3 regions of the Leclercia sp. LSNIH3 genome follow, and region 1 is predicted to be linked to each of the others. Evidence: predicted binding sites of a transcription regulator. Region 1 holds the regulator's gene; each other region holds the start of a gene.

The links. The regulator LexA, encoded in region 1, represses DNA repair genes until DNA is damaged. The targets are predictions, from matches to a motif close to TNCTGTATGTACATACAGNA.
Region 2: a site for LexA is predicted at 1,931-1,950, ahead of metR (HTH-type transcriptional regulator MetR). Genes of this name have one in related genera too.
Region 3: a site for LexA is predicted at 1,979-1,998, ahead of rmuC (DNA recombination protein RmuC). Genes of this name have one in related genera too.

Annotation. Positions count from the first base shown of each region.
Region 1 is NZ_CP026387.1:2,136,889-2,146,574, reverse strand. Features, by position in the region: gene malM (maltose operon protein MalM) at 1-253, shown strand, start outside; gene ubiC (chorismate lyase) at 435-932, shown strand; gene ubiA (4-hydroxybenzoate octaprenyltransferase) at 945-1,814, shown strand; gene plsB (glycerol-3-phosphate 1-O-acyltransferase PlsB) at 2,629-5,058, opposite strand; gene C3F35_RS10385 (diacylglycerol kinase) at 5,214-5,582, shown strand; gene lexA (transcriptional repressor LexA) at 5,692-6,300, shown strand; gene dinF (MATE family efflux transporter DinF) at 6,364-7,683, shown strand; gene C3F35_RS10370 (CsbD family protein) at 7,825-8,034, shown strand; gene zur (zinc uptake transcriptional repressor Zur) at 8,104-8,619, opposite strand; gene C3F35_RS10360 (cupin domain-containing protein) at 8,732-9,220, shown strand; gene C3F35_RS10355 (conjugal transfer protein TraF) at 9,384-9,686, shown strand, end outside.
Region 2 is NZ_CP026387.1:2,650,247-2,659,932, reverse strand. Features, by position in the region: gene metE (5-methyltetrahydropteroyltriglutamate--homocysteine S-methyltransferase) at 1-1,745, opposite strand, end outside; gene metR (HTH-type transcriptional regulator MetR) at 1,982-2,935, shown strand; gene C3F35_RS12825 (carboxylate/amino acid/amine transporter) at 2,823-3,722, opposite strand; gene yigL (sugar/pyridoxal phosphate phosphatase YigL) at 3,805-4,605, opposite strand; gene pldB (lysophospholipase L2) at 4,631-5,626, opposite strand; gene rhtB (homoserine/homoserine lactone efflux protein) at 5,736-6,356, shown strand; gene rhtC (threonine export protein RhtC) at 6,406-7,026, opposite strand; gene recQ (ATP-dependent DNA helicase RecQ) at 7,088-8,917, opposite strand; gene pldA (phospholipase A) at 9,009-9,686, opposite strand, start outside.
Region 3 is NZ_CP026387.1:2,660,491-2,670,176, forward strand. Features, by position in the region: gene C3F35_RS12840 (dienelactone hydrolase family protein) at 86-889, opposite strand; gene udp (uridine phosphorylase) at 1,141-1,902, shown strand; gene rmuC (DNA recombination protein RmuC) at 2,042-3,418, shown strand; gene ubiE (bifunctional demethylmenaquinone methyltransferase/2-methoxy-6-polyprenyl-1,4-benzoquinol methylase UbiE) at 3,556-4,311, shown strand; gene ubiJ (ubiquinone biosynthesis protein UbiJ) at 4,325-4,930, shown strand; gene ubiB (ubiquinone biosynthesis regulatory protein kinase UbiB) at 4,927-6,567, shown strand; gene tatA (Sec-independent protein translocase subunit TatA) at 6,644-6,898, shown strand; gene tatB (Sec-independent protein translocase protein TatB) at 6,902-7,429, shown strand; gene tatC (Sec-independent protein translocase subunit TatC) at 7,432-8,193, shown strand; gene tatD (3'-5' ssDNA/RNA exonuclease TatD) at 8,235-9,017, shown strand; gene rfaH (transcription/translation regulatory transformer protein RfaH) at 9,014-9,505, opposite strand.

The DNA of each region.
Region 1 (9,686 bases):
AGCACCTGCCCCGGTCTACGCCGCGCCAGCCGCTGCACCGGCTACTGCTGCTGCTCCTGTTGCCGCCCCGGTCGCCGCGAAGAAAGCCGAGCCGGTGCTGAATGACACCGAAACCTACTTCAATCAGGCCATTAAACAGGCAGTTGCTAAAGGTGACGTCGATAAGGCGCTGAAACTCCTCGATGAAGCCGAGCGTTTAGGCTCGACCACTGCCCGTTCCACCTTTATCAGCAGTGTAAAAGGCAAGGGGTGACCGTCTCCCCACAGTGCTGATTTTGTCAGTAGTTTGGTGCGCCCTTGCGGGCGCACTTTTTTTGCGCTGACTGCCGCTGTTGCATCTCTGTTGCGATAATGTTCGCTAGTTCACGTTTGCCCGCCCCCATTCCGCGTTTCTGCGATACAATAGCTTCACGTTATGTATCGGAGAGTCAGGCATGTCACACCCCGCGCTTTTGCTCCTGCGCGCACTGCGTAATTTTGACGAAATTCCTGCGCTGGAACCGGAGCAGCTCGACTGGCTGCTGCTGGAAGATTCCATGACCAAACGTTTTGAGCAGCAGGGCAAAAAGGTCACCGTCACCCTCATTCAGGAGGGATTTGTCACGCCTGACGCGGTGGCAGATGAGCTGCCGTTGCTGCCGAAAGAGGCACGTTACTGGCTGCGGGAGATCCTGCTCTGTGCCGATGGCGAGCCGTGGCTGGCCGGGCGCACCGTGGTGCCTGAGTCCACCCTCACCGGGCCGGAGATGGCGCTGCAACAGATGGGCAAAACCCCGCTGGGGCGTTATCTGTTCACCTCCTCCGAGCTTACCCGTGATTTTATCGAGATTGGGCACGAGGCCGGGCTATTGGGACGCCGTTCCCGCCTGCGCTTGAGTGGTAAACCCTTGATGCTGACCGAGCTGTTTTTACCGGCGTCGCCGCTGTACTAAGAGGAAGAAAAAATGGAGAGGAGTCTCACGCAGAACAAGCTGCTGGCGTACCACCGCCTGATGCGAACCGACAAGCCGATCGGTGCGCTGCTGCTGCTGTGGCCGACGCTGTGGGCGCTGTGGGTGGCTACCCCCGGCCTGCCGCCGCTGTGGATCCTGGCAGTGTTTGTGGCGGGCGTCTGGTTAATGCGCGCGGCGGGCTGTGTCGTCAACGACTATGCCGACCGTAAGTTTGACGGCCATGTAAAGCGCACCGCTAATCGCCCGCTGCCGAGCGGCGATGTCACCGAGAAAGAGGCCCGCACGCTGTTTGTGGTGCTGATCCTGCTCTCGTTCCTGCTGGTGCTGACCCTGAACACCATGACCATTCTGCTCTCCGTGGCAGCGCTGGCGCTGGCCTGGGTCTACCCGTTTATGAAGCGCTACACCCACCTGCCGCAGGTGGTGCTGGGTGCCGCCTTTGGCTGGTCGATCCCGATGGCGTTTGCCGCCGTCAGCGAAAGCGTGCCGTTGAGCTGCTGGCTGATGTTCCTGGCCAATATCCTTTGGGCCGTGGCCTACGACACGCAATATGCGATGGTCGATCGGGACGATGATCTGAAAATCGGCATCAAATCCACCGCCATTCTGTTTGGTCGTCAGGACAAGCTGATCATCGGGATTTTGCAGGTCGCGGTGCTGGGGTTAATGGTGGGCATTGGTTACCTGAACCAGCTTAACGGCGCATTTTACGCGGCGATCGCGGCGGCGGGCGTGCTGTTCATCTATCAGCAAAAGCTTATCGCAAACCGCGAGCGCGAAGCCTGCTTTAAAGCGTTCCTGAACAATAACTATGTAGGGCTGGTGTTGTTCCTGGGTCTGGCGGTGAGTTACTGGGCGTAAACAATGCCCGGTGGCGAGGTAAAAAAATGACAGCCTAAAGGCTGTAATGCCAGTCAGTTAAGCACTTTGATATTTCTAATTGACTGAGGTGGAAGGGTTCTGTTCACTAAAGTACCTCTGCTTTATGTCCCTTCCGCTGCGGTGAACGTGCCAGGGGGGGCCGCCTCCCCCCTGGCTACCCCGGCTCCCGGCAAAGAAAATCGCCGCTTCGCGGAATATTCGCCCCATCCCCGGGGCTCACCCCTTCGGGGCCAGCGCAGGTGCTGTTCAACATTGCTCCCGGCAATTTTGTCCTCAGCTTATTCCCTCCAGCTTTCGGGTCGGGCACCAGCCTGCATCCCTGCAGGCTATGCCCTCTCGGCGCGTCCCTGCGCCTCGCCCCGGCCTTACGGAAACGCTTCGTCGATTTTCAGCCGGATTCACGCTCCCTCACGCTTCTTAGTCGCCTGAAAGGGGCACCGGTGTTGAGTCCCCGCTGAAACCGGCGAACCGGAGACCGGATGACAAGGGCTGGACGCCAGGGATGGCGGCCAGAGGCGAATCGAGACAGGATGTCGAGTTGAGCCGACCGCAGGCAGCCGGTCGGGAGGTGAGCGCAGTGCGAAGCACCGGTTTCATTGCGGGGCCGCGGGGATTGACAAGGGGGGCCCGGCGGCCCCCCTTGTCACGTTCACGGGTTGTGTAATGCCATGTTCTACTGAACATGAGGTGAACGGAACAATCCATCGGGCTTAACTGACTGGCATTACAGCCTTTCGGCTACCATTTTTTATGTTTGCTCCCTCTCCCGGTGGAAGAGGGGCGGGGGCGGGCATCAGACCGCAGACTCGCCCTGCGTTGCGCTCTCAATCGTTAAGCGCACGTCAGAGGTAATCAGGTCTGCCAGCATCTGGTACACCTTCATCGTCTCTTCCGGCTCGGCATCACCACTGTCGCTGATATAACCCTCGTCACGCAGCGTTAACACCAGTGAACTGAATACCGCTTTATCGAAGAACTCCGGCGCGTTGATGCCGTGCAGCATCGAGAGACGCTGTGCCAGCGTGCGGCTCTCTTTCTCCAGCGTACCGCGGTTGATCGACGGGTTGGCGCTCAGCAGCCAGAAAGTAATGGCATAGCGCTGCACGGTTTCGCGTGCGCCTGCCGCCAGCAGTTGCAGCGTGCGCGCCCGGGACGGGTTGATCAGCAGAAGGTCATCTTTCTGCGAAATCAGGCCCTGGCGGGTCAGCTCTTCAATCTGCTTATCCAGCACCTCGGCCAGCTCGTCGTTGTTCCAGCGCAGGAACAGCTCGGCTTTCAGCATCGGGTAAAGGGCGGTGACATGCTCCAGGAGCGCCTGACGGGTGATCTGGCGATGCTGGGTGATGATGGCCGCCATCAGCGAAGGCAGCATCAGCATATGCGCAATGTTGTTGCGGTAATAGGTCATCAGCACCGCCTGCTCGCGCGGCAGAATGATGATATCGCCGATGGTGTCCTTCTCGACCTCAAACTTGTTCATCTGCAGCGCGTGCTCAAGCAACTCGCTGGCGCTGGCGGTCGGCACCGTGGCGTCTTCCGCGTACGGCACGTTGCGCAACAGGTTCAGGTAGCAGTCGAGCTGCTCGGTCAGCTGCTCGCGGGTAAGCGAACGCTGGCGAGAGCCAAGCAGGGCGGTACAACACAGGTTCATGGCGTTGGCCGCACCGGCGTTGTTAATGCGCACCATCAGATCGGCGGCAATGGCGTTAACCGTTGGCGTCAGCCAGGCCGGACGCACTGCTTCGATCGGGTCGATGGACTCACGCCACTCCGGCACACGGTGATTCAGGTAGGTAATCAGCGGCATAGGTTCGCCGAAGTTCACATACCCCTGGCCGAGGTTACGCAGCTTGCTCAGGCCCCGCAGCATCTGCAGCAGGCTCTCTTTCTCTTTGGTGGCGCCGCGCAGCTCTTTGGCGTAGGTGCCCACTTCCATCACGTGCTCGTAACCGATGTAAATCGGCACCAGGGTGATTGGACGCGTACCGCCACGCAGCATCGCCTGAATGGTCATCGAAAGAGTGCCAGTCTTAGGATCGAGCAAACGCCCGGTACGGGAACGGCCGCCTTCCACGAAGTATTCCACCGAATAGCCACGGCTGAACAGCTCGCCCAGATACTCGCGGAACACGGTAGAGTAGAGCTTGTTACCTTTAAAGGTACGGCGAATAAAGAACGCACCCAGACGGCGGAAGATCGGGCCTGCTGGCCAGAAGTTGAGGTTGATACCCGCAGCGATATGCGGCGGCACCAGCCCCTGGTGATAGAGCACATACGAGAGCAGCAGGTAGTCCATGTGGCTGCGGTGGCAGGGTACATAGACAATCTCATGGCCGTCGTGGGCAAGCTGCCGCACACGCTCGGCGTTGTGCACGTTAATCCCCTGATAGAGACGGTTCCAGGTAAAGCTCAGGATACGGTCGCTAAGGCGGATCATCTCGTAGGAGAAGTTGGCCGCAATCTCTTCCATCAGGGCGATGGCGTTTTGCTGCGCCTTCTCGTGGGAGATTTTTTTGCTGCGCGCTTCGTCTTCGACGGCACGGGCAATGGCTTTTGAGGCCAGCAGCTTGTTAAACAGATCCTGGCGAGCAGGCAGGCGTGGGCCTACCGCGGCAAGACGCTGACGGGCAAAGTGCATGCGCGCCACACGTGCCAGCTTCTGGGCGATGGTCTTATCCGTACCGTGTTCATCGGCCATGCGGCGCAGTGAAACTGACGGTGAAAAACGGACAAAGCTGTCGCGGCCAAGCCAGTTGACGGCGAAAAATTTCTGCACCCCGTTGAGCATACGCAACGGCGGATTCTCTTCGCCTTTATCGCGCCCCGGACGACGGCCAAACATGACCGACACGGGCACCATCTGCACATCCAGCAGCGGGTTGCTGCGGTGCAGATCGAGGTAATCATGGAACAGCTTGATCGACTCTTCTTTCGGTGTGTACCAGGTGAACACGCGAGGGCCACCGTGGATAAAGATGTAGCGCGGCAGTTGGGTGCCGTCGATCTCCAGCGGCTCCAGCGGATCGGGGAGATCGTGCGCCAGACATTGGGCGCGCAGCGTCAGCAAGTCGGCCTTCGAGTTATAAGGCAAAACGTACATAATAGGACGCGAGTTATCGAGTCCTAACTCCAGCGTAGGAACCGCCGGAATAGACTTGCTTTTTACCAGGACGCTTAATGGTAAATTAAGTAATTTGTAGTAAATTCGTGGCCAGCCAGACATAAACGATGTAAAGCCTCTGGTTAAAAATGCAATTGCGGCGCAAGGATAACAGAAAGCGCGCAAAATTTCTGTTGTTACCCGTCATACTTCCGGTGGCTGCGCAGGGCGCTTAAACCACCGTTTCTGACGCTATTTTCGAAGAAAGGTTTCTTTTAATGGCCAATAATACCACTGGGTTAACCCGAATCATTAAAGCTGCCGGCTATTCATGGAAAGGCATCCGTGCTGCCTGGATCAATGAAGCCGCATTTCGCCAGGAGGGTGTTGCTGTCATCGCGGCGATTATTATTGCCTGCTGGCTGGATGTGGATCCCATCACCCGCGTATTACTGATTGGCTCGGTGATGTTGGTGATGATAGTCGAAATTCTGAACAGTGCGATCGAGGCGGTAGTAGACCGTATCGGCACTGATTTTCACGAGCTGTCGGGCCGGGCGAAAGATATGGGTTCTGCCGCAGTGCTGATGGCGATTATCGTTGCGTTGTTTACCTGGGTCACGCTGCTTTGGGGACATTTACGATAAGCCTTCAGAAACCGCAAAAGTCTCTGGTTTTTTATGCGGTTTGTGGTTCCAAAATCACCTTTAGCTGTATATACTCACAGCATAACTGTATATACACCCAGGGGGCGGAATGAAAGCGTTAACGACCAGGCAGCAAGAGGTGTTTGATCTCATTAGGGATCATATCGGCCAGACGGGTATGCCGCCGACGCGTGCAGAAATCGCGCAGCGTCTGGGCTTCCGTTCTCCAAATGCCGCTGAAGAGCACCTTAAGGCACTGGCGCGCAAGGGTGTACTTGAAATTGTCTCCGGTGCGTCTCGCGGCATTCGTCTGCTGGTTGAAGCGGAAGAGGGTCTTCCCCTCGTCGGTCGTGTCGCCGCCGGTGAACCGCTGCTTGCGCAACAGCATATTGAAGGCCACTATCAGGTCGATCCTGGCATGTTTAAACCGAGCGCAGACTTTCTGCTCCGTGTTAGCGGCATGTCGATGAAAGATATCGGTATTCTGGACGGTGATCTGCTGGCAGTCCATAAAACTCAGGACGTGCGTAACGGGCAGGTTGTGGTCGCACGTATCGATGATGAAGTGACCGTTAAACGCCTGAAAAAGCAGGGTAACACTGTGCAACTGCTGCCGGAAAACAGCGAGTTTTCCCCGATTGTTGTCGACCTGCGTGAAAATAACTTTTCCATCGAAGGCCTGGCGGTTGGCGTCATCCGCAACGGTGAATGGTTATAATGCTTTTCTGACAGACTGCGGCAGTGTCGCAGTCTGGTTTTCTTGCCTCTGGCGAACATTTCCATGTCTCTCCTGACTTCTTCAGACAAGGCGTTGTGGCGTCTTGCACTTCCCATGATCGTCTCCAACATCAGCGTTCCTCTGCTTGGGCTGGTGGACACAGCGGTGATTGGTCATCTCGATTCGCCCGTCTATCTGGGTGGTGTCGCCATCGGCGCGACGGCAACCAGCTTCCTGTTTATGCTGCTGCTCTTTTTGCGCATGAGCACTACCGGGCTTACCGCTCAGGCCTATGGCGCGAAAGATCCGCTGCGTCTGGCCCGTGCACTGGTGCAGCCGCTGATCCTGGCGCTGGGCGCAGGGTTAATGATTGTGCTGCTGCGCACGCCGCTTATCGATCTGGCGCTGCATATTGTCGGTGGTAGCGAGGCCGTCCTGCATCAGGCGCGGCGCTTCCTTGAGATCCGTTGGCTCAGCGCCCCGGCATCGCTGGCTAACCTGGTGCTGCTCGGCTGGCTGTTGGGCGTGCAGTATGCCCGGGCACCGGTGATCCTGCTGGTGGTGGGCAACCTGCTCAATATCGTGCTGGATGTGTGGCTGGTGATGGGGCTGAAGATGAACGTGCAGGGCGCTGCCCTGGCGACTGCTATCGCGGAATACGCTACCCTGCTGATCGGCTTATGGATGGTCTGGCGGGTATTGGCGCTGCGCGGTATTTCGCTGGCGCTGCTGAAAACGAGCTGGCGCGGCAACATCCGTAAGCTACTGGCCCTCAATCGCGACATCATGTTGCGCTCGCTGCTGCTGCAACTCTGCTTCGGGGCGCTGACGGTGATGGGAGCACGGCTAGGGCCGGAGATTATTGCCGTCAACGCCGTGCTGATGACCTTGCTGACCTTTACCGCTTACGCGCTGGATGGCTTCGCCTATGCGGTCGAGGCGCACTCCGGGCAGGCCTATGGCGCACGGGAAAGCGGCCAGCTGCGGGAAGTGTGGCGGGCGGCCTGCCGTCAGTCTGGCCTGGTCGCGCTTACCTTTGCCCTCATCTATGCCCTGGCAGGCGATCAAATCATTGCCCTGCTGACTTCACTGCCCGAGCTGCGCGAGCTGGCGAGCCACTATCTTATCTGGCAGGTGATCCTGCCGGTGGTGGGCGTCTGGTGCTATCTGCTGGATGGCATGTTTATCGGTGCCACTCGCGGGGCGGAGATGCGCAACAGCATGGCGGTGGCCGCCGCCGGGTTTGGCCTGACGCTCTTCACCCTGCCGTGGCTGGGCAACCATGGTTTGTGGCTGGCCCTGAGCGTGTTCCTGGCCCTGCGCGGGCTGTCTCTGGGCTGGATCTGGCACAGGCACTGGCGCAACGGCAGCTGGTTTTCATAGCGGCCTCGCCTTGCCAAATGGTAAAAGATTCCGAATAACAAACCTAACGCCGCAGGCTTATCTATAATTATTATCACGTCCAGCACGAAACGTATTTCAGGACGAACTTAACCTTAACGACCGAACGAAGAGGAATGGATGATGAATAAAGACCAAGTCGGCGGTAACTGGAAACAATTCAAAGGTAAAGTGAAAGAACAGTGGGGCGACCTGACCGATGATGACATGACCGTCATCGAAGGTAAACGTGACCAGCTGGTGGGTAAAATTCAGGAACGCTATGGTTATGAGAAAGACCAGGCGGAGAAAGAAGTTGGTGACTGGGAAACCCGTAACAACTATCGCTGGTAATTAACCTATACCCGCAGGTACACGGATGTACGCCCAGGGCGACCTTACAGGTCGCCCCTTTTTTTGCCCTCAGCGCGGCTTTTTCTTCAGCTGGATAGAGTGATCGTGCTGGCAATCTTCCTGATGGCGGCAGGCTTCCACTTCGACGCAGTTACGGCACAGGCCGTGCGCCTCAATCACGTTGTGACGCAGGGCAAAGCCCATCTTCGCTGCCAGGGTATGCATGATATCTTCCACCCCTTCCGCGCCCTCTTCCTTCACGCTGCCACAGCGGTCACAGATAAACATCGCAGAGGTGTGGGTCGGCTGATCGAACAGATGGCACAGCACATAGCTGTTGGTCGATTCCACCTTATGCACAAAGCCCTGCTCCAGTAAAAAATCGAGCGCCCGATATACGGTAGGCGGCTTGGCCTGAGGCTCGCTTTCACGCAGCAGGTCGAGCAGATCGTAGGCGCTGATGGCCCCGTTTTGCAGACTCAGCAGACGCAACACTTCAAGGCGCTGCGGAGTCAGGCGCACATTGCGTTGCGCGCACAGCTTTTCGGCTTGCGCTAACAGTGCCTGCATTGTGGTCGTTTCCATTTTGCACCTCGAATAACGTGGAATAACAAACCGCCACTTTACCATGTTCTGGCCCAAACGCCGAGATCCACCGGGTGTGCTACCCTGACGAAAAACCACAGGGGATGAAAAGATGAAAAGACCGGACTGCATTCGACACTGGCGTGAAGTAGAAGGTGCTGACAACTCGACCTATCCTGACAGCCCAGAGCGTTTCTCCATTGGCGCGCCGCTGGCCCGTGCGCTGGGGCTTGGCCGCCTCGGTATCCACCACGAACGTCTGCCGCCCGGACGTCGCACTTCTTATCCTCATGCCGAAAGCGATGAAGAGGAATTTATCTTTGTGCTCGAGGGTTATCCCGAAGCCTGGATCAACGGCTATTTATGGAAGCTGGAGCCGGGGGATAGCGTGGGTTTTCCTGCCGGGACGGGGGTCTGTCACACCTTTATTAATAATACCAGTGAAGATGTGCGGTTATTAGTCGTGGGTGAAGCAAATAAAAAACATAACCGAATTTATTATCCGCTGAATCCGGTATATGCCGCCACGCGCGAAGATCGCTGGATCGATCATCCGCCGCAATTTTTTGGACCTCATGATGGAAAACCAGGGCAAAAATAATTTCTTGTTCTATACATATTTAAAAAGATAAGAAAATCAACGAGTTATCTAATACGAAAGTTTAGATAAATTCGTCGCCTAATACTTTTTTCACAAAGGACGTATGCCCCTGCGCGGCATTTAGCTGCCGGGGTTTATTCACCCACAATAAGTCAGGTGTCCTGTGAAAATAAAATTCAAATTTTCTGTGGCGGGAATTGCCACCGCTTTTCTTTTGTCTAATCAGGCCGGAGCTGCAAATACATGGACGGAAGCACGCGGCGATGCAATGGGTGGGACTGGCGTTGCGTCGGCGCATTATAGCAGTGGGGTATTGATCAACCCGGCCCTGCTGGCAAAATCCCAGGCGGAAGATGACGTCGCCATTATATTTCCCTCGGTGGGGGCGCAAATCAGCGATAAAGACAATCTGCAGGATAAGATCGACGAAATCAGCGATGAGATCCGCGCCGATCAGGAGATGATC
Region 2 (9,686 bases), 510 kb from region 1:
CGCAGCGCCAGGGCAATCTGTTTGGCGATGGTTTCACGGGTGACATCTTCACGCGGGAAGGACCAGCACAAAATCGTCACCGGACCTGTCAGCATACCTTTTACTGGCTTGTCGGTCAGGGATTGGGCGAATTTTGCCCATTCCACGGTGATCGCCTCAGGACGGCTGACATCGCCGATCACCACAGGCGGTTTCACGCAGCGGGAGCCGTAGCTCTGCACCCAGCCATTTTGCGTAAAGACGAACCCGTCGAGGTGTTCACCGAAATACTCCACCATGTCATTACGCTCGGCTTCACCATGGACCAGCACGTCCAGCCCCAGGCGCTCCTGCTCCACAATCGCCTGCTTAATGTGTTCGGCGATACCTGTGCGGTAGTTGCCCGCATCAAGGTTGCCCTTTTTGAAGTCCAGACGCAGGCCGCGGATCTCGGTAGTCTGCGGGAAGGAGCCGATGGTAGTGGTCGGCCAGGCTGGCAGGTTGAAGCGCGCGCGCTGGGCTTCGGCACGAACCTCATACGGACTCTGGCGTTGGCTGTCCTGAGCCGTGATGGCCGCCAGACGTTTTTCCACGGCGGCATTGTGCACGCGCGTCGAGTGGCGACGGGCCTGAATCGGGGCGCTCCATTCAGTGATCGCCGCCGTGTCGCCCGTATTCAATGCATCGCGCAGCAGGGCCAGCTCTTCACATTTTTGCAGAGCGAAGGCAAACCAGCTTTTCACTTCTGCATCCAGCCGTGTTTCAACGCTCAGGTCGATTGGGCTGTGTAACAATGAACACGAGGAAGCTACCCACAGATCACGTTTACCGACAATGCCTTTAATCTGTGCATATTTTTCTGTCAGATCGGCACGCCAGACGTTACGACCGTTCACCAGTCCTGCCGAGAGCAGCCAGTCGGACGGCAGACGATGGTGCAGTTCAGTCACCTCATCTTTGCCGTGAACCAGATCCACATGGAGTCCCTGCACTGGCAGCGCGGTAATGGTGTCGAGGTTTGGCGTGACACCCTCGAAATAGGTGGTCAACAGCAGCTTAACCTGGCCCGCAAGCGCATCGTACGCCGGTTTGAAGGCCTCCAGCCACGCCTGCGGCAGCTCCAGTACCAGTGCAGGTTCGTCAATCTGCACCCACTCAATACCGCGTTTCGCCAGTTCAGCCAGGAACTGTTGATACACCGGCAGGATGTCGTTCAGCAGGCTCAGGCGGTCAAAATGCTCGCCCTTCACTTTGCCCAGCCACAGATACGTTACCGGCCCCAGCAGCACGGGTTTGATCTTGTGGCCCAGCGCCAGGGCTTCGTCCACTTCGTCCAGCAACTGGGTCCAGGTCAGTTTGAACTGCTGACCTTTGACGAACTCTGGCACCATGTAGTGGTAGTTCGTGTTAAACCATTTGGTCATTTCCGCCGCTGCCGCTGGCTCACCCGTCGGGGCGCGGCCACGGCCAATACGGAACAGGGTGTCGATATCTACCGATCCATCGTTGTTCTGATGACGAGCCGGCACGTTGCCAAGCAGCAGGCTGGTGGTCAGAACATGGTCGTACCAGGCGAAATCGCCCACCGGCAGCAGGTCAATACCGGCCTGCTTCTGCTGGTTCCAGTGACGGGCGCGCAGCTCGCGGCCTACCGCCAGCAGTTCTTCACGGGTGGTGTTACCTGCCCAGTAACTTTCTTGTGCTTTTTTCAGTTCGCGACGAAGGCCGACGCGCGGGAAACCGAGAGTATGGTTAATGATTGTCATGTTTTCTTCCTCTAATTAATTGTAAATCCTTTGGATTTTCAATTCAGGGAAGGCGGTAAGTTTGCTCATCTCCCGGCGCTGACATAAGTCAGTGACCGGAGTGAGGAAACGCAGCCAACGCACCATAAATTTAAAAGACGAAGGATTTTAGCCGTCCAGATGTTTACACATCCATAATTGGCGGTTACTGTATATTCCTCAAGCGCAAATTGTTCATGGCGAAGTGAAGGACTTTCATGATCGAGATAAAACACCTGAAAACGCTACAAGCGTTGCGGAACTGCGGGTCCCTCGCGGCGGCGGCGGCCACGCTGCACCAGACACAATCCGCTCTTTCTCACCAGTTCAGCGATCTGGAACAACGCCTTGGCTTCCGTCTGTTTGTGCGTAAAAGTCAGCCGCTACGCTTCACCCCCCAGGGGGAGATCCTGCTGCAGCTGGCTAATCAGGTGTTACCGCAAATCGCCAGCGCGCTACAGGCTTGCCATGAGCCGCAACAGACTAAACTGCGCATTGCCATTGAGTGTCACAGCTGTATTCAGTGGCTGACCCCCGCGCTTGAGAACTTCCGCCAGAAGTGGCCGCAGGTGGAAATGGACTTTAAATCCGGCGTGACTTTTGACCCGCAGCCGTCCCTTGTTCAGGGCGAGCTGGATCTGGTGATGACCTCGGACATTCTGCCGCGCAGCGGCCTGCACTATTCGCCAATGTTTGATTTTGAGGTGCGTCTGGTGCTGGCCCCGGATCATCCGCTGGCCGCGAAAACACGCATCACGCCGGAAGATCTGGCCACGGAAACGCTGCTGATCTACCCGGTGCAGCGCAGTCGTCTGGATATCTGGCGTCACTTCCTGCAGCCCGCAGGCATTAGCCCGCAGCTGAAAAGCGTGGATAACACCCTGCTGCTGATTCAGATGGTGGCGGCCAGAATGGGTATCGCGGCGCTGCCGCACTGGGTAGTGGAGAGTTTTGAACGCCAGGGTCTGGTGGTGACCAAAACCCTGGGCGAGGGATTGTGGAGCCGGTTGTACTCCGCGGTACGCGATGGCGAGCAGCGTCAACCGGTTACCGAGGCCTTTATTCGCTCAGCGCGGAATCACGCCTGCGATCATCTGCCGTTTGTGCGGAGCGCGGAGCGACCCAACGGCGATGCACCCACAGTGAAGCCAGGATCACCGTTCCCCCAATAATGAAGCTTGGCCAGTGCGGTTGTTCCTGCCAGATGGCGAGGTTCACCAGCAGGCCTGCCGGGACATGCACGTTGTTCATGATCCCCAGCGTCCCGGCGTCCACCTGCGTGGCGCCGTAGTTCCACATAAAGTAACCCAGCCCGGATGCCACAACCCCCAGCCAGATCAGCACGCTCCACTGCAGCGTGGTCGTCGGCAACTTCTGCGGATTCCCCAGCATGAACCATGCCGCAACCGCCACGATAGCCGCCCCCATGTAGAACCAGGCAAAGGCGTTATGCTGCGGCATCGGCCGGGTTTCCATCAGGCGTTTATAGCCCACCATGCCGATCGCGAAGCTGATGTTGGCAAGCTGGACGAACATCAGCCCGGTCCAAAAGTGATCGCTCACTTTGTCGTAGCGAATAATCGCGGCCCCCACCACCGCCAGTGCCGCGCTCAGCAGGTAGCCCCAGCGCAAACGGCGCTTGCTCAGCAGATCGTAAATCAGGGTGATATAGAGCGGTGTCAGCACGGTAAACAGCAGGAATTCCGATACCGACAGGTAGACGTACGCCCGAAAGCTGAACAGGTACATAATGCCAAGCTGCATCGCGCCTACCAGCATATACAGCAGAATGGTTTTCAGCGTTTGCCCACGTGTACGCAGGAACGGCAGGAACACCAGCGCCGCCAGCCCGACGCGCATCAGCACCGAGAAGTAGCTATCGACGTGTCCGGCAAGGTATTCGCCGATCAGGCTAAAGGAGAAGGCCCACAGGATAGTGGTGATGATGAGTAGCGCCACAATGCTTGTCTCTTTAAAAGATGGACAGGCATTGTAGCGAACTCTTTGGTTGACAACTGAACGCTAAACAACCAAATGAAGATTATTCAAGGAACAACTTACGCAGGTATTTTGGCACTGCGTTGTCGCCGTTGGTACCGATCACTTCCAGCTCCGGGTGCAGGTCTTTCAGACGCTGATGGGCGTTTTCCATGATGCAGCCTTTACCCGCCATGGAGAGCATTTCGGCGTCGTTCATACCGTCGCCAAAGGCGATGCAATCCTGCAGGTTAAAGCCCAGACGTTTAGCTACCGCTTCCAGAGCATGACCTTTAGAGACGCCACCCGCCATCACTTCCAGACAGGTAAGCGTGGAGAAGCTGACGTTAACCCGATCGCCCCAGCGGGCATTGATCGCCTGCTCCAGCGGCAACAGCGCTTCGTGAGTTTCGGTGGTGAAGAACACTTTGCTGATGCCTTCTGGCTCCAGCAGGCCGGGTTCGTACAGCGAGTAGTTGAAGACCGCCTCTTTGAAGAACCGCATCTCGTCCGGGCGGTGGCGGTTCATAAACCATTCATCGTCGCGATAGACGTTGGTGATGATATCGGGGTTGTTATGCATGATACCGAACAGATCGGTGGCGATATCGCGATCGAGGTTATGGGTAAAGATCAGATTCCCGTCCAGATCGTGCACGCGGGCACCGTTGGAGGTGATCATATAGGATTTGATCTCCAGATTATCGCGGATCTGCCCCACATCAACGTGGTGGCGACCGGTGGCGAAGACAAAGTTCACGCCACGGGCAGTCAGGAGTTTTAAGGTCTCTTTCGCGTAAGGCGATAAGGTGTGGTCGGGAGAGAGCAGCGTGCCATCTAAATCAGACGCGACAACCTGGTACATAGGAAAATTTAACCTCTGGTGAATATCAGTTATGCCTGCCGAAAAAGTCGACGATGGCGTGGAGTGCGACTGAGCGCATGGCGTCCTTTTCAAAAAGGATCTCATGGTACGCGCCGTTTATGACCAGCGGTTTATCCCCTTCGCAAGGGTGACCGGCTGCGGCTCGCAGTTCACAAAAGCGGTCGTGCATGCGGTTATCCACTACCCGCTCCTCTTCTGCCTGAAGGATAAGCGTGGGCGTGTTGTCCTGACCGGCATTCGCCAGTACCTCTTCCCCTGCCAGAATCCCTTCGCGAACCCAGTGGTAAGTTGGCCCGCCGACGCGTAAACGCGGTTCATCGGCATAAAAGCGCAGGTTGCGGCGATAACGCTGCCGACTGTGAGTTAACACGTTAATGGCAAACGGCAGTGCGCGCCAGCGCCCGGTGCCGATGGCATAGCCTTCCCGAATGCGCTGATGGCCCTCAGCCCAGTCGAGAATATGGCGTACCATCCAGTCCGGGAAGCGCATGACAATGCCAAACATCGGGGCGCTCAGGGCAATGGCATTACACTGGTGCTGCGGGTGGCGCTGTAAAAACAGCGTGGCGATTGCACCCCCCATTGAGTGCGCCAGGATAAACCGTTTTCGCCACGGACCGGGCTGCACTTCCTGTTGCCAGAAGGCGGCAAAATCATCGACGTAATCACTGAACTGACTCACATGACCGCGGTGCGTGTCGGACAACATTCGCCCGGAGCGTCCCTGACCGCGATGATCGATAATCAGCACGTCATAACCCAGCCGGAAGAGATCGTAGGCCAGCTCGGCATACTTGACGTAACTTTCGATTCGCCCGGGGCAGATGACTATCACCGAATCATGGGCTTCGGCCTGAAAACGAACAAAGCGCACAGGAACATCATCGACGCCTGCGAAACCGCCTTCCTCGCGCTGGCGCCAGAAATCGGTCAACGGCCCCATGGAGAAAGCAGCGAAAGCCTTTTCTCGCGTTTCCCAGTCCTTATTCTGCTGAAACATCGGGTTTACACCCCTGTAAGCCAAGGAATATCGTTTTTTCGTGACAGGTCGTAAAATGTCGCAACATTAGCGTATTGTGGCATAAAAATAGACGATTCGGGAGCTTCAAATGACCTTCGAGTGGTGGTTCGCCTACCTGCTGACATCCATCATCCTCAGCCTTTCCCCGGGTTCCGGGGCCATTAACACCATGACCACCGCCATGAACCACGGCTATCGCGGCGCCGCCGCGTCTATTGCCGGATTGCAGACCGGGCTGGCCATTCATATCGTGCTGGTCGGCATAGGACTCGGAACGCTCTTCTCCCGTTCGGTCTTGGCTTTCGAAGTGCTGAAATGGGCCGGTGCGGCCTATCTTATCTGGCTGGGGATCCAGCAGTGGCGCGCCGCAGGTGCATTGGATCTGAATACGCTTGCTCAGACCCAGAGCCGGGGCCGCCTGTTTAAGCGTGCGGTATTTGTAAACCTGACCAACCCGAAAAGCATCGTCTTCCTGGCCGCCCTGTTTCCGCAATTTATCGTGCCGCATCAGCCCCAGATCATGCAGTACGTGGTGCTCGGTGTAACCACCATTGTGGTCGATATTATTGTGATGATTGGCTATGCGACACTGGCAACCCGGATTGCAACATGGATTAAAGGGCCTCGTCAGATGAAGGCCCTGAATAAAGTGTTCGGTTCGCTGTTTATGCTGGTGGGTGCGCTGCTGGCGTCAGCGAGGCATGCTTAATCACGTTGCCGGATGGCGCTGATCCGGCCTGTGATTAACGTTACCGTCCTTATCGGGACAGGATCAGGTGAATACCGAAGCCGGCGAATAACGCGCCGGCAAAGCCATCAATCCACTTCGCCAGACGTTGATAACCGCGACGCATCGACGGGAGCGCAAACAGGCTCGCCACGACCGTAAACCAGGCGAAGGTTTCCAGCACGATCAACAGGAAAATGCCCCAGCGCGCACCAGCCCCGACGTCTTCACCCACAAACAGTGAAAATACTGAACCGAAATAGATAATCGCTTTGGGATTCGCGAGATTAGTCAGCAACCCTTTCACAAAGCTACGCCCACTGGCGGCCAGCTCCATTTTTGGCTCAGGCGCCTCGCTACCCTCTTTCTTAAATGCCCCGCGCAGCATCTGGTAGCCCATCCAGCACAGATACAGACCGCCGCCCACCATAATGATGTTATGCAGCCAGGCCATTTTATCGAGGATCAGGTTCAGGCCCAGCAGCGCCAGCGCTGCCCAGACCATTACGCCAAGGGTAATGCCCAGCACGCCCATCATCGCCTCTTTACGGGAGCGGCTTACCGCCGTTTGTGAGACGAAGAAAAAGTCAGGGCCAGGGCTCATCAGCGCCACGATGTGCACCAGCGCCACGGTCAGAAACAGGGTTAACATAATTAACTCGCGGGGAAATAGTTCAGGGAGTCATCATCCTGGCACTTTTTTGCCAGACTGACTACTCCTCATCATCGCCATCCGTATGGGAACGAATCAGCGCCATAAATTCTTTCCCAAAACGCTCTAGCTTACGTGTACCAACGCCGTTGACGCTGAGCATTTCGCTGGCGCTGAGCGGCATCTGCTCGGCCATCTCAATCAGCGTCGCATCGTTAAACACCACATACGGCGGGATATTCTCTTCATCCGCGATAGCCTTGCGCAGCTTACGCAGTTTGGCGAACAGCTTGCGATCGTAGTTGCCGCCGTAGGATTTCTGCATCACCCGCGGTTTCAGCGCCACCACGCGCGGCACGGCCAGTTGCAACTCCACGACGCCACGCAGCACCGGGCGGGCAGCTTCGGTGAGTTGCAGCGCAGAGTGCTGGGCAATGTTCTGGGTCGCAAAGCCCAGGTGGATCAGCTGACGGATGACGCTGACCCAGTGCTCATGGCTCTGATCTCGTCCAATGCCGTACACCGGCAGCTTGTCGTGACCCATCTCGCGGATGCGCTGATTGTTGGCGCCGCGCAGCACTTCCACCACATAGCCCATACCAAAGCGTTGGTTGACGCGGCCAATGGTGGAGAGCGCCTTACGCGCGTCCATTAGCCCGTCATACTGCTTCGGCGGATCGAGACAGATATCGCAGTTACCGCACGACTCCTGGCGACCTTCGCCAAAATAGTTCAGCAGTACCAGACGGCGGCAGGTTTGCGCTTCAGCAAACGCGCCCATCGCGTTGAGCTTGTGGCGCTCGATATCCTGCAGCGCCCCGGCAGGTTTCTCTTCGAGGCAGCGACGCAGCCAGGCCATGTCAGCCGGATCGTAGAACAGCATCGCCTCTGCGGGCAGGCCATCACGCCCGGCGCGGCCCGTCTCCTGATAGTAGGATTCAATATTGCGCGGAATGTCGAAATGCACCACAAAGCGCACGTTCGGCTTGTTGATACCCATCCCAAAGGCGACGGTCGCCACCACGATTTGCAAATCGTCGCGCTGGAACTTCTCCTGCACTTCGGCGCGAACGTGGTTTTCCAGCCCGGCATGATAGGCCGCGGCGCTGAAGCCCCGGCTCTGCAGCCGCGCAGCGGTGTCTTCCACCTTCGCCCGGCTGTTGCAATAGATGATGCCCGACTTGCCGCGCTGCTCCTGGACATAGCGCAACAGCTGATCCAGCGGCTTGAACTTTTCCATCAGCATGTAGCGGATGTTTGGACGGTCGAAGCTGCTGACCTGGATCAGCGGATCGTTAAGGCCCAGCAGCCGCACAATATCGTGCCGGGTGGTATCGTCGGCGGTGGCGGTAAGCGCCATAAACGGCAGCTCAGGGAAGCGCTGGCGCAGCTGGCCGAGCGCGGCATATTCCGGGCGGAAATCATGGCCCCACTGGGAAATACAGTGCGCTTCATCCACTGCCAGCAGCACCGGATTCCAGTGCGCCAGATGCTCAAGGAAGTTATCCAGCATCAGGCGTTCCGGGGCGATATACAGCAGACGCACCTGCCCGGTACGGCACCCGGCCATCACTTCCTGCTGTTGCTCGCGGGTTTGGGTGGAGTTGAGACAGGCCGCCGCCACGCCATTCGCCAGCAGTTGGTCAACCTGATCTTTCATCAGCGAGATCAGCGGTGACACCACCACCGTCAGGCCGTTCAGTACCAGCGCGGGAACCTGATAGCACAACGATTTCCCGCCGCCGGTCGGCATTACCACCAGACAGTCACGGCCCGCGAGGGCGGTGTTAATGATGGTTTCCTGGCCCGGGCGGAACTGCTGGTAGCCAAAGGTTTCATGCAAAACCTGTTTAGCCAGCAACTCCTGATTTACGACTTCCGCCTGCACCACATCAACCCCATTTGCCTGAAATAAAAACAGGCGCTATTTTCAGCGCCTGCGAGAGAAACTTCAACGTTTAAGACAAAAACATTCGAGAGGGCTAGAAAAGATCGTTCAGCATCACGCCCACGCCGACGCGGGTCTGGTTGAAGTTGTAGTCGATAAGCGATTCGCCGTAGCCGCTGTAGATCTGGGTGTAGAAACGAACATGCTTAGTCAGCGGATAGCTGACGCCCATCTCCGCGCCGCCGTAGCCGGTGTTCCAGTTGTACTGACCCTTCACGCTAAGCACCGCTTCGCCCAGCTGATAGCCCACCCGCAGCTGGTAGTAGCCCATGTATTTGGTGATATCCGGGTTATCGTCGGTATTGCCCACCACATACCAGGGTTTGACCTCCACCAGCCAGTTACCGTTCTGCGCCATCAGGCGGGTATAGAGACGGTTCCAGCTGCGCGACGTTGGGTCGGATCGGCCGTTAGACATGTGATTGTAGCCAAACTCCACGTCCCGCAGCGTCCAGCCCGCCAGCGAGTAATCGGTGGCGAAGCCGAGGAACAGCTGTGGCTCATAGTTGGTCTCACGAAACGGCGAAGATTCATCGCTGTTCGACAGCTGCCACCAGGATTTTTGCGTGTAGGAGCCACCCAGAATCGAGTTCGGCCCCAGAATGCCGCGCCATAGCGGGAAGGCAAGGCTCAGCTGAAACTTCACTTCATCTTTTTGCGAATCGTCAGCCCAGTCATAGGTGCGGATCGCCTCTTTATTGAGGTCGCTGGT
Region 3 (9,686 bases), 520 kb from region 1:
CTACAAAACCACAGAGCTGTTCAGCTGTAGGGCCGGGTAAAGCAAGATGCTACCCGGCAATGGATTGTCTTTACCGGTCCTGTGGTTACTTCTTATTGCCATACTGCGCAAACCACGCCAGCATCCGTGCCCAGCCATCTTTGGCTGATTCGGCATGATAGCTCGGACGATAGTCAGCATTAAACGCATGCCCGGCTTCCGGGTAGACCACAATCTCCGCCGTGGCGTTTGCCGCGCGCAGGGCCTGGCGCATGGTCTCCACGGTATCAAGCGGGATACCGGTATCTTCTGCCCCATAGAGTCCAAGCACCGGTGCGTTCAAATCGGTGGCGATATCGACCGGATGCTTCGGTGAATTCAACGTCTTCTCGCCCACCAGCTTGCCATACCAGGCCACGGCAGCTTTTAGCTGGGGGTTGTGCGCGGCATACAGCCAACTGATACGTCCGCCCCAGCAGAAGCCGGTCGCCAGCAGACGGTGGGCATCGCCACCATTGCGCGCCGCCCAGTTGGCAACGTGGTCAAGATCCGCCAGCACCTGTGCATCCGGTACTTTAGTGACCAGATTGCTGTACAGGGTGGGAATGTCGCTGTAATCGTTCGGGTCACCCTGACGGAAATAGAGTTCAGGCGCGATGGCCAGATAGCCTTCCAGCGCCAGGCGACGGCAGATATCGCGAATGTGCTCATGCACGCCGAAAATTTCCTGAACCACAATGACGATCGGCAATGCCCCTTGCGCATTTTTAGGCCGGGCATGATAAGCGGGCATATTATCGCCCTGGGTCGGAATGGAGGTCTCCCCGGCGGTAATGGCTTCGTCGGGCGTAGTGACAACGGTTGAGGCTTGCAAGTCTGCAGCAGGGGCAAATCCAGATTTTCCAGTCATGGCATTCTCCGTACCAATTAGCGCAAAAGTAAATATAGTCCGCAGGTTAACAATCCACAGTGCCCGAAACAGGCTATCTTTTGTGCAACAGATAACGATATAAGTCGTTAATGTGATGTTAATCACTATTTCATGGTAATTAACTGCAATCAATTTTATTCATGGTGATGTCCGTCACGAAACTGAGCCGGATCCTTCGGTAAAGTACCGTTTTGCTTCTGCTGACAAACTGACCCCCAGAGGAGTTTTCTATGTCTAAGTCTGATGTTTTTCATCTCGGCCTCACTAAAAACGATTTACAAGGGGCTACGCTCGCTATCGTCCCTGGCGATCCTGAGCGTGTGGAAAAGATCGCCGCGCTGATGGATAAGCCGGTTAAGCTGGCAGCCCATCGCGAATTTACGACCTGGCGGGCAGAGCTGGACGGCAAAGCGGTGATCGTGTGCTCTACCGGTATCGGTGGCCCGTCTACCTCTATTGCTGTTGAAGAGCTGGCACAGCTGGGCATTCGTACTTTCCTGCGTATCGGCACGACCGGTGCGATCCAGCCGCATATCAACGTTGGCGATGTCCTGGTGACCACGGCGTCCGTTCGTCTGGATGGTGCGAGCCTGCACTTTGCTCCAATGGAATTCCCGGCTGTGGCCGATTTCGAGTGCACCACCGCGCTGGTGGAAGCCGCAAAATCCGTTGGCGCGACGACTCACATTGGTGTCACCGCCTCCTCTGATACCTTCTATCCGGGCCAGGAGCGCTACGACACCTTCTCCGGTCGCGTCGTTAACCGCTTCAAAGGTTCGATGGAAGAGTGGCAGTCTATGGGCGTTATGAACTATGAAATGGAATCAGCCACGCTGCTGACCATGTGTGCAAGCCAGGGCCTGCGTGCCGGTATGGTTGCGGGTGTGATCGTTAACCGTACCCAGCAAGAGATCCCGAACGCTGAGACCATGAAGCAGACCGAAAGCCACGCGGTGAAAATCGTGGTAGAAGCGGCCCGTCGCCTGCTGTAATTTCCCCTTTTCTCTGCCAAAGGCCGACCTGTTCGGCCTTTTTCTTTGCGTAGCGCCTCGCAGAAAACCCTTTTCAAACTGGACGTTTATACAGCACAATTCTATTTTGTGCGGGTCATACCTTGATGCAGGGGGCGTCGTGGATATTTCTGTCCTTTTTTATGCCGTTATTGCGCTGGTCAGCGTCGGCGTAGGCTGGTTGCTCGCCAGCTACCAGCATGCGCAGCAAAAAGCCGAGCAGCTTGCCGAACGCGAAGAGATGGTGGCCGACTTAAGTGCGCTAAAACAACAAACGGCGCAGAGCGGGCACTGGCGCGATGAATGCGAGTTACTCAATAACGAACTGCGTAATTTGCGGGATATCAATACCTCGCTGGAAGCCGACCTGCGCGAAGTCACTACCCGTCTGGAGTCCACCCAGCTGCATGCGGAAGACAAAATCCGCCAGATGATCAACAGCGAGCAGCGCCTGAGTGAGCAGTTCGAAAATCTCGCCAACCGTATCTTTGAGCAGAGTAACCGCCGCGTCGATGAACAAAATCGTCAGAGCCTGAACGGCCTGCTAACGCCCCTGCGCGAACAGCTGGACGGCTTTCGTCGCCAGGTCCAGGACAGCTTTGGTCAGGAGGCGCGGGAGCGCCACACGCTGGCTCATGAAATCCGTAATCTCCAGCAACTGAATGCCCAGATGGCGCAGGAGGCGATCAACCTCACCCGGGCGCTGAAAGGCGACAATAAAACCCAGGGCAACTGGGGTGAAGTGGTTCTAACCCGCGTGCTGGAGGCCTCTGGTCTGCGCGAGGGCCATGAATATCAAACTCAGGTCAGCATTGAAACCGAGACCCGTGCGCGAATGCAGCCCGACGTCATTGTTCGTCTGCCGCAAGAAAAGGACGTGGTCATCGATGCCAAAATGACCCTGGTAGCCTATGAGCGGTACTTCAACGCCGAAGATGACTACACCCGCGAGTCGGCGTTGCAGGAACATATCGCCTCTGTGCGTAACCACATTCGTCTGCTGGGGCGCAAAGATTATCAGCAACTGCCTGGCCTGCGTTCGCTTGACTACGTGCTGATGTTCATCCCGGTTGAACCGGCCTTCCTGGTGGCGCTGGACCGCCAGCCGGAGCTGATCTCTGAAGCGCTGAAAAACAACATTATGCTGGTCAGCCCTACCACGTTGCTGGTGGCGCTGCGCACCATTGCTAACCTGTGGCGCTACGAGCACCAGAGCCGCAATGCCCAACAGATTGCCGATCGCGCCAGCCGCCTGTATGACAAAATGCGCCTGTTCGTCGATGATATGTCATCGGTCGGGCAGAGCCTGGATCGCGCTCAGGATAACTATCGCCAGGCGATGAAAAAACTGGCCTCCGGGCGCGGCAACCTGCTGGCCCAGGCCGAATCGTTCCGCAGCCTTGGCGTAGAGGTAAAACGCGAGATTAATCCTGAAATGGTCGAACAGGCCACGTCTCAGGATGAAGAGTACCGGCTGCGCAGTGATAGTCCCGTTTAAAATATAAACAATACCTTAGCAGGCAAACAGGCGTCGGCAGCCCCCTGGAACGTTATTCCTGGGGTGGTTGAAACGTAGGGCAAATGCGCCCAATCTGTTACACTTCTCAAACATTTGACTGATAAGCAGGCTCTAAGATGGTTGAAGATTCACAAGACACAACGCACTTTGGCTTTCAGACTGTCGCTAAAGCGCAGAAAGCTGACATGGTGGCCCACGTTTTCCATTCCGTGGCGGCGAAGTACGATGTAATGAATGACCTGATGTCATTCGGCATTCATCGCTTGTGGAAGCGCTTCACTATTGATTGTAGCGGCGTGCGTCGTGGGCAAACCGTGCTGGATCTGGCTGGCGGCACCGGCGACCTGACAGCGAAATTCTCGCGTCTGGTGGGCGAAACGGGCCGTGTTGTGCTGGCTGATATCAACGACTCCATGTTGAAAATGGGCCGTGAGAAACTGCGCAATATTGGCGTGGTCGGCAACGTTGAATATGTCCAGGCGAACGCTGAAGCGCTGCCTTTCCCGGATAACACCTTTGACTGCATCACTATCTCTTTCGGTCTGCGTAACGTCACCGATAAAGAGAAGGCGCTGCGTTCCATGTACCGCGTGCTGAAACCGGGTGGACGCCTGCTGGTGCTGGAATTCTCAAAACCAATTATTGAGCCGCTGAGCAAAGCGTACGACGCCTATTCGTTCCACATCCTGCCACGTATTGGCGAAATGGTGGCCAACGATGCAGACAGCTATCGTTACCTGGCTGAATCCATCCGTATGCACCCAAATCAGGACACCTTAAAAGCCATGATGCAGGATGCAGGCTTTGACAATGTTGACTACTTCAACATGACGGCAGGCGTTGTCGCGCTACATCGCGGTTATAAGTTCTGAGTGGAGGTGGCGAATGCCGTTTAAACCCTTGATCACAGCCGGTGTGGAAAACGTACTGAATACGTTTCTTTATCGGTCTCCTGCGCTGAAAACGGCGCGTCAGCGTCTGAACGGCAAAGTGCTGCGGGTGGTATTAAAAGAGTTTTCGACCCCGCTGGTGCTGGTATTCAGCGAGCGTCAGCTCGACGTGCTCGGCGAGTGGGAAGGCGAGGCCGATTGCTCCGTCATTACCCACATGAGCACGTTACCCAAACTGCGCGATCGCCAGCAGCTTACCGCCCTGATCCGTAGCGGCGAGCTGGAGGTTCAGGGCGATCTCCAGGTGGTGCAAAACTTTGTCTCCCTGGCTGACCTGGCCGAGTTTGACCCGGCAGAATTGCTGGCTCCCTGGACAGGCGATATTGCCGCTGAAGGGATCAGTAAAGTACTGCGCGGCGGTGCCTCGTTGCTGAAAAAGGGTTTTCAGCGCCAGCAGCGCTACGCCGGAGAAGTGCTTACCGAGGAGTGGCGCATGGCGCCAGGCCCGCTGGAAGCAGCATGGTTCGCAGAAGAGACCGCAGCCGTTGAGCGTTCGGTCGATGCACTGACAAAACGGCTTGAAAAACTGGAGGGCAAATGACGCCTGGTGAAATTCGGCGCCTCTACTTTATCATCCGCACCTTTTTGAGCTACGGTCTGGACGAACTTATCCCCAGAATGCGTATCACAATGCCGCTGCGTATCTGGCGACGAACGCTATTCTGGATGCCTAATCGCCATCAGGACAAACTGCTTGGTGAAAGACTGCGGTTGGCTCTTCAGGAGCTGGGACCGGTCTGGATCAAGTTCGGCCAGATGCTCTCCACCCGCCGTGACCTGTTCCCGCCAATGATTGCCGATCAGCTGGCGCTGCTGCAGGATAAAGTCGCCCCGTTCGAAGGCAAGCTGGCGAAACAGCAGATCGAAAAGGCGATGGGCGATCTCCCGGTTGAGACCTGGTTTGATGATTTTGACATCAAGCCGCTGGCTTCGGCCTCTATTGCTCAGGTTCATACCGCAAAGCTGAAAGAGAATGGCAAAGAGGTGGTCATTAAGGTGATCCGCCCGGATATTCTGCCAATCATCAAAGCCGACATGAAACTCATCTATCGCCTGGCCCGCTGGGTGCCGCGTCTGCTGCCTGACGGCCGCCGTCTGCGCCCGCTGGAAGTGGTACGCGAATATGAAAAAACGCTGATTGATGAGCTGAACCTGCTGCGTGAATCGGCGAACGCCATTCAGCTGCGCCGCAACTTTGAAAACAGCCCGATGCTGTATGTGCCGGAAGTCTATTCCGACTATTGCAGCCAGGACATGATGGTGATGGAGCGCATCTACGGGATCCCGGTCTCGGACGTTGCGACCCTGGAAAAGCAGGGCACCAACATGAAGCTGCTGGCCGAACGTGGCGTGCAGGTCTTCTTTACCCAGGTGTTCCGCGACAGCTTCTTTCACGCTGACATGCACCCGGGCAATATCTTCGTCAGCTACGAGCACCCCGAAGATCCGCAGTACATCGGCATCGACTGCGGTATTGTCGGCTCGCTGAATAAAGAAGATAAACGCTACCTGGCCGAGAACTTTATCGCCTTCTTTAACCGGGACTATCGCAAAGTCGCCGAGTTGCACGTTGATTCCGGCTGGGTTCCGCTGGATACCAATGTTGAAGAGTTTGAGTTCGCCATTCGTACGGTCTGTGAACCCATCTTTGAGAAGCCGCTGGCAGAGATCTCGTTCGGTCATGTGCTGTTGAACCTGTTCAATACCGCACGCCGCTTCAATATGGAAGTGCAACCGCAGTTAGTTTTACTTCAGAAAACATTACTTTACGTTGAAGGGGTGGGGCGGCAGCTCTATCCTCAGTTAGACTTATGGAAAACGGCAAAACCTTTCCTGGAGTCGTGGATCAAAGATCAGGTTGGTCTTCCCGCGCTGGTGCGCTCCCTGAAAGAGAAAGCACCCTTCTGGATTGAAAAAATGCCCGAAATTCCTGAACTGGTGTATGACAGTTTGCGTCAGAGCAAAAACTTGCAGCACAGCGTGGATAAAATTGCCCGCGAGTTGCAAACCAACCATGTGCGTCAGGGGCAGTCCCGGTATCTGTTTGGCATTGGGGCGACACTGTTGTTAAGTGGCACGCTGCTGCTGATCAATCGTCCTGAGTGGGAACTTATGCCCGCCTGGTTGATGGCGGGTGGCGTGGTTGTCTGGTTAGCCGGATGGCGTAAAACGCGCTGAATTGCGTCGCTATAGCAGGGCCGCATAACGTATAATGCGGCCTGATTAATTAATCGTCTACAACTGGGGAAGATGTATGGGTGGTATCAGTATTTGGCAATTGTTGATCATTGCCGTCATCGTCGTGCTGCTGTTCGGTACCAAAAAACTTGGTTCTATCGGTTCCGATCTCGGTGCATCCATCAAAGGCTTCAAGAAAGCGATCAAAGATGATGACGAGAAGCAGGATAAATCCAGCCAGGATGCGGATTTCACTGCTAAATCTATCGCTGATAAACAAGACGATGCTAAAAAGGAAAATGCTAAACGCCACGATAACGAGCAGGTGTAATTCGTGTTCGATATAGGTTTTAGTGAACTGCTGCTGGTCTTCGTGATTGGCCTCATTGTTCTGGGGCCACAACGTCTGCCTGTGGCAGTAAAAACGGTTGCAGGCTGGGTACGTGCGCTACGATCGTTGGCGACAACGGTGCAAAATGAGCTGGCCCAGGAGCTTAAGCTGCAGGAGTTTCAGGACAGCCTGAAAAAAGTTGAAAAGGCGAGCATGGATAACCTGTCGCCGGAACTGAAAGCCTCGATGGACGAACTGCGCGAAGCGGCGGAATCCATGAAGCGCTCCTACAGTGTCAACGATCCGGAAAAAGCGAGCGACGAAGCCAATACCATTCGCAACCCGCTGGTCAAAGATAACGAAGCGCAACATGAAGGCGTGACGCCTGCCACTGCTGAGCACCAGGCTGCTGCGCCCGAACAGTCGCCAGCCGAGCCGGTGATCCCCAAACAAGAACCGACGCCAGCGCCCGCAGAGAAAAAGCCTGCACCCGTTGCTGACGCGTCCCCCTCGTCGAGTGATAAATCGTAAACATGGCAGTAGATGAAACTCAACCGCTGATTACGCACCTGATCGAGCTGCGTAAACGCCTGCTGAACTGCATTATTGCGGTTTGCCTCATTTTTTTATGCCTGGTCTATTTTGCCAACGACATCTATCAGCTGGTCTCTGCACCCCTGATCAAGCAGATGCCGCTCGGGGCAACCATGATCGCCACCGACGTGGCTTCGCCCTTCTTCACGCCGATCAAGCTCACTTTCTGGGTGTCGCTGATTGCTTCTGCGCCAGTGATCCTCTACCAGGTCTGGGCCTTTATTGCCCCTGCGCTGTATAAGCATGAACGCCGTCTGGTGATCCCGCTGCTGGTCTCCAGTTCGCTGCTGTTTTATATCGGCATGGCCTTTGCCTATTTCGTGGTCTTTCCGCTGGCGTTTGGCTTCCTGGCAAATACCGCGCCGGTAGGAGTCCAGGTCTCGACTGATATTGCCAGTTATCTGAGCTTCGTGATGGCGCTGTTTATGGCCTTCGGCGTGGCCTTTGAGGTGCCGGTTGCCATTGTGTTGCTCTGCTGGATGGGGATCACTACTCCGGACGACTTACGGAAAAAACGGCCCTATATTCTGGTGGGCGCGTTTGTCGTAGGCATGCTATTAACACCGCCGGATGTCTTCTCGCAAACTCTGCTGGCGATCCCGATGTATTGCCTGTTTGAAGTTGGCATCTTCTTCTCGCGCTTCTATACCGGCAAGCGACGTGAAGATCACGACGAAGAGTCCGAAGAGACAAAAGAGTAACATCAACCGCCCGCCAGGGCGGTTGTCATATGGGAGCCTGTATGTTTGATATCGGTCTGAACCTGACCAGCCCGCAGTTTGCCCAGGATCGTGACGAGGTGGTGGCCAGGGCTGTCGCCGCCGGGGTAAACGGATTGCTGCTGACGGGTACCAACCTGCACGAAAGCGAGCAGGCGCAGCAGCTGGCGCAGCGCTACGACCGCTGCTGGTCAACGGCGGGCGTCCATCCGCACGACAGCAGCCAGTGGACGGCGGAAAGTGCCGACGCACTCCGGGCCTTAGCCGCATGTCCTGAGGTGGTGGCTATCGGGGAATGTGGTCTCGACTTTAACCGCAACTTTTCTACCCCTGCCGAGCAGGAACATGCCTTTAGCGCCCAGTTGGCGTTAGCCGCGGAGCTGAACATGCCGGTGTTTATGCACTGCCGTGATGCCCACGAGCGTTTTCTGGCGTTGCTGGAACCCTGGCTGGATAAACTGCCTGGGGCAGTGCTGCACTGTTTTACCGGCACGCGGGAGGAGGCGATAGCCTGTCTGGAGCGCGGTTTGTATCTGGGGATCACTGGCTGGGTGTGCGATGAACGACGGGGACTGGAACTGCGCGAGTTACTGCCGGTGATACCTGCCGATCGCCTGTTAGTGGAGACCGACGCGCCGTACCTGCTGCCACGCGATCTCCGTCCAAAACCGGCCTCACGACGCAATGAACCGGCTTATCTGGGACATATCATTGAACGGGTCGCCCACTGGCGTGACGAAGAGGCGCAGTGGCTGGCTACGCAGACGGATGACAACGTACGTCGTCTGTTTGGCGTCGAATTTTAAACTTTGCGGAAGCTGGTATTTTTGATGCTCTGCTTCACTTCTTTATTCAGTAAGTTCAGCAGCAGCATGGAGCGGGCTTCACCGTCCGGCTCAGCGAAAATCGCTACCAGCCCTTCAAACGCCCCTTCGGTGATCACTACATCGTCGCCGGAGAAGGGAGTATCGGGATCGGTAATGTCTTCAGGTTGTTTGTAGACCGAGAGCTGGTGGATCACAGAAGCGGGCACCGTCGCCGGGTGCGCGCCAAAGCGCACAAAGTGGCTGACACCGCGCGTCGCACTGATGGTGGTGGTGTGGATCACTTCGGGGTCGAATTCAACAAACAGGTAGTTCGGGAACAGCGGTTCACTGACGGTGGTGCGTTTACCACGGACAATTTTTTCCAGCGTGATCACAGGCGTCAGACAGTTCACTGCCTGGCGTTCCAGATGTTCCTGAGCACGCTGAAGTTGCCCACGCTTGCAATACAGTAAATACCAGGCCTGCATAATGACTCTTTTCCACTTGCTATACCGGCAAGCATATCAAAACCCTGGCGGGATCGCTAAGGTGATTATAATGGCCGTACGCAGAAGAAGCCTTGAATCTTCACGCTTATTTAACAAAACTACAGCATCAGGCAGTCTTACGCCGTATAATAAAATGCTTACAGAGAGAGCTTGACTAACT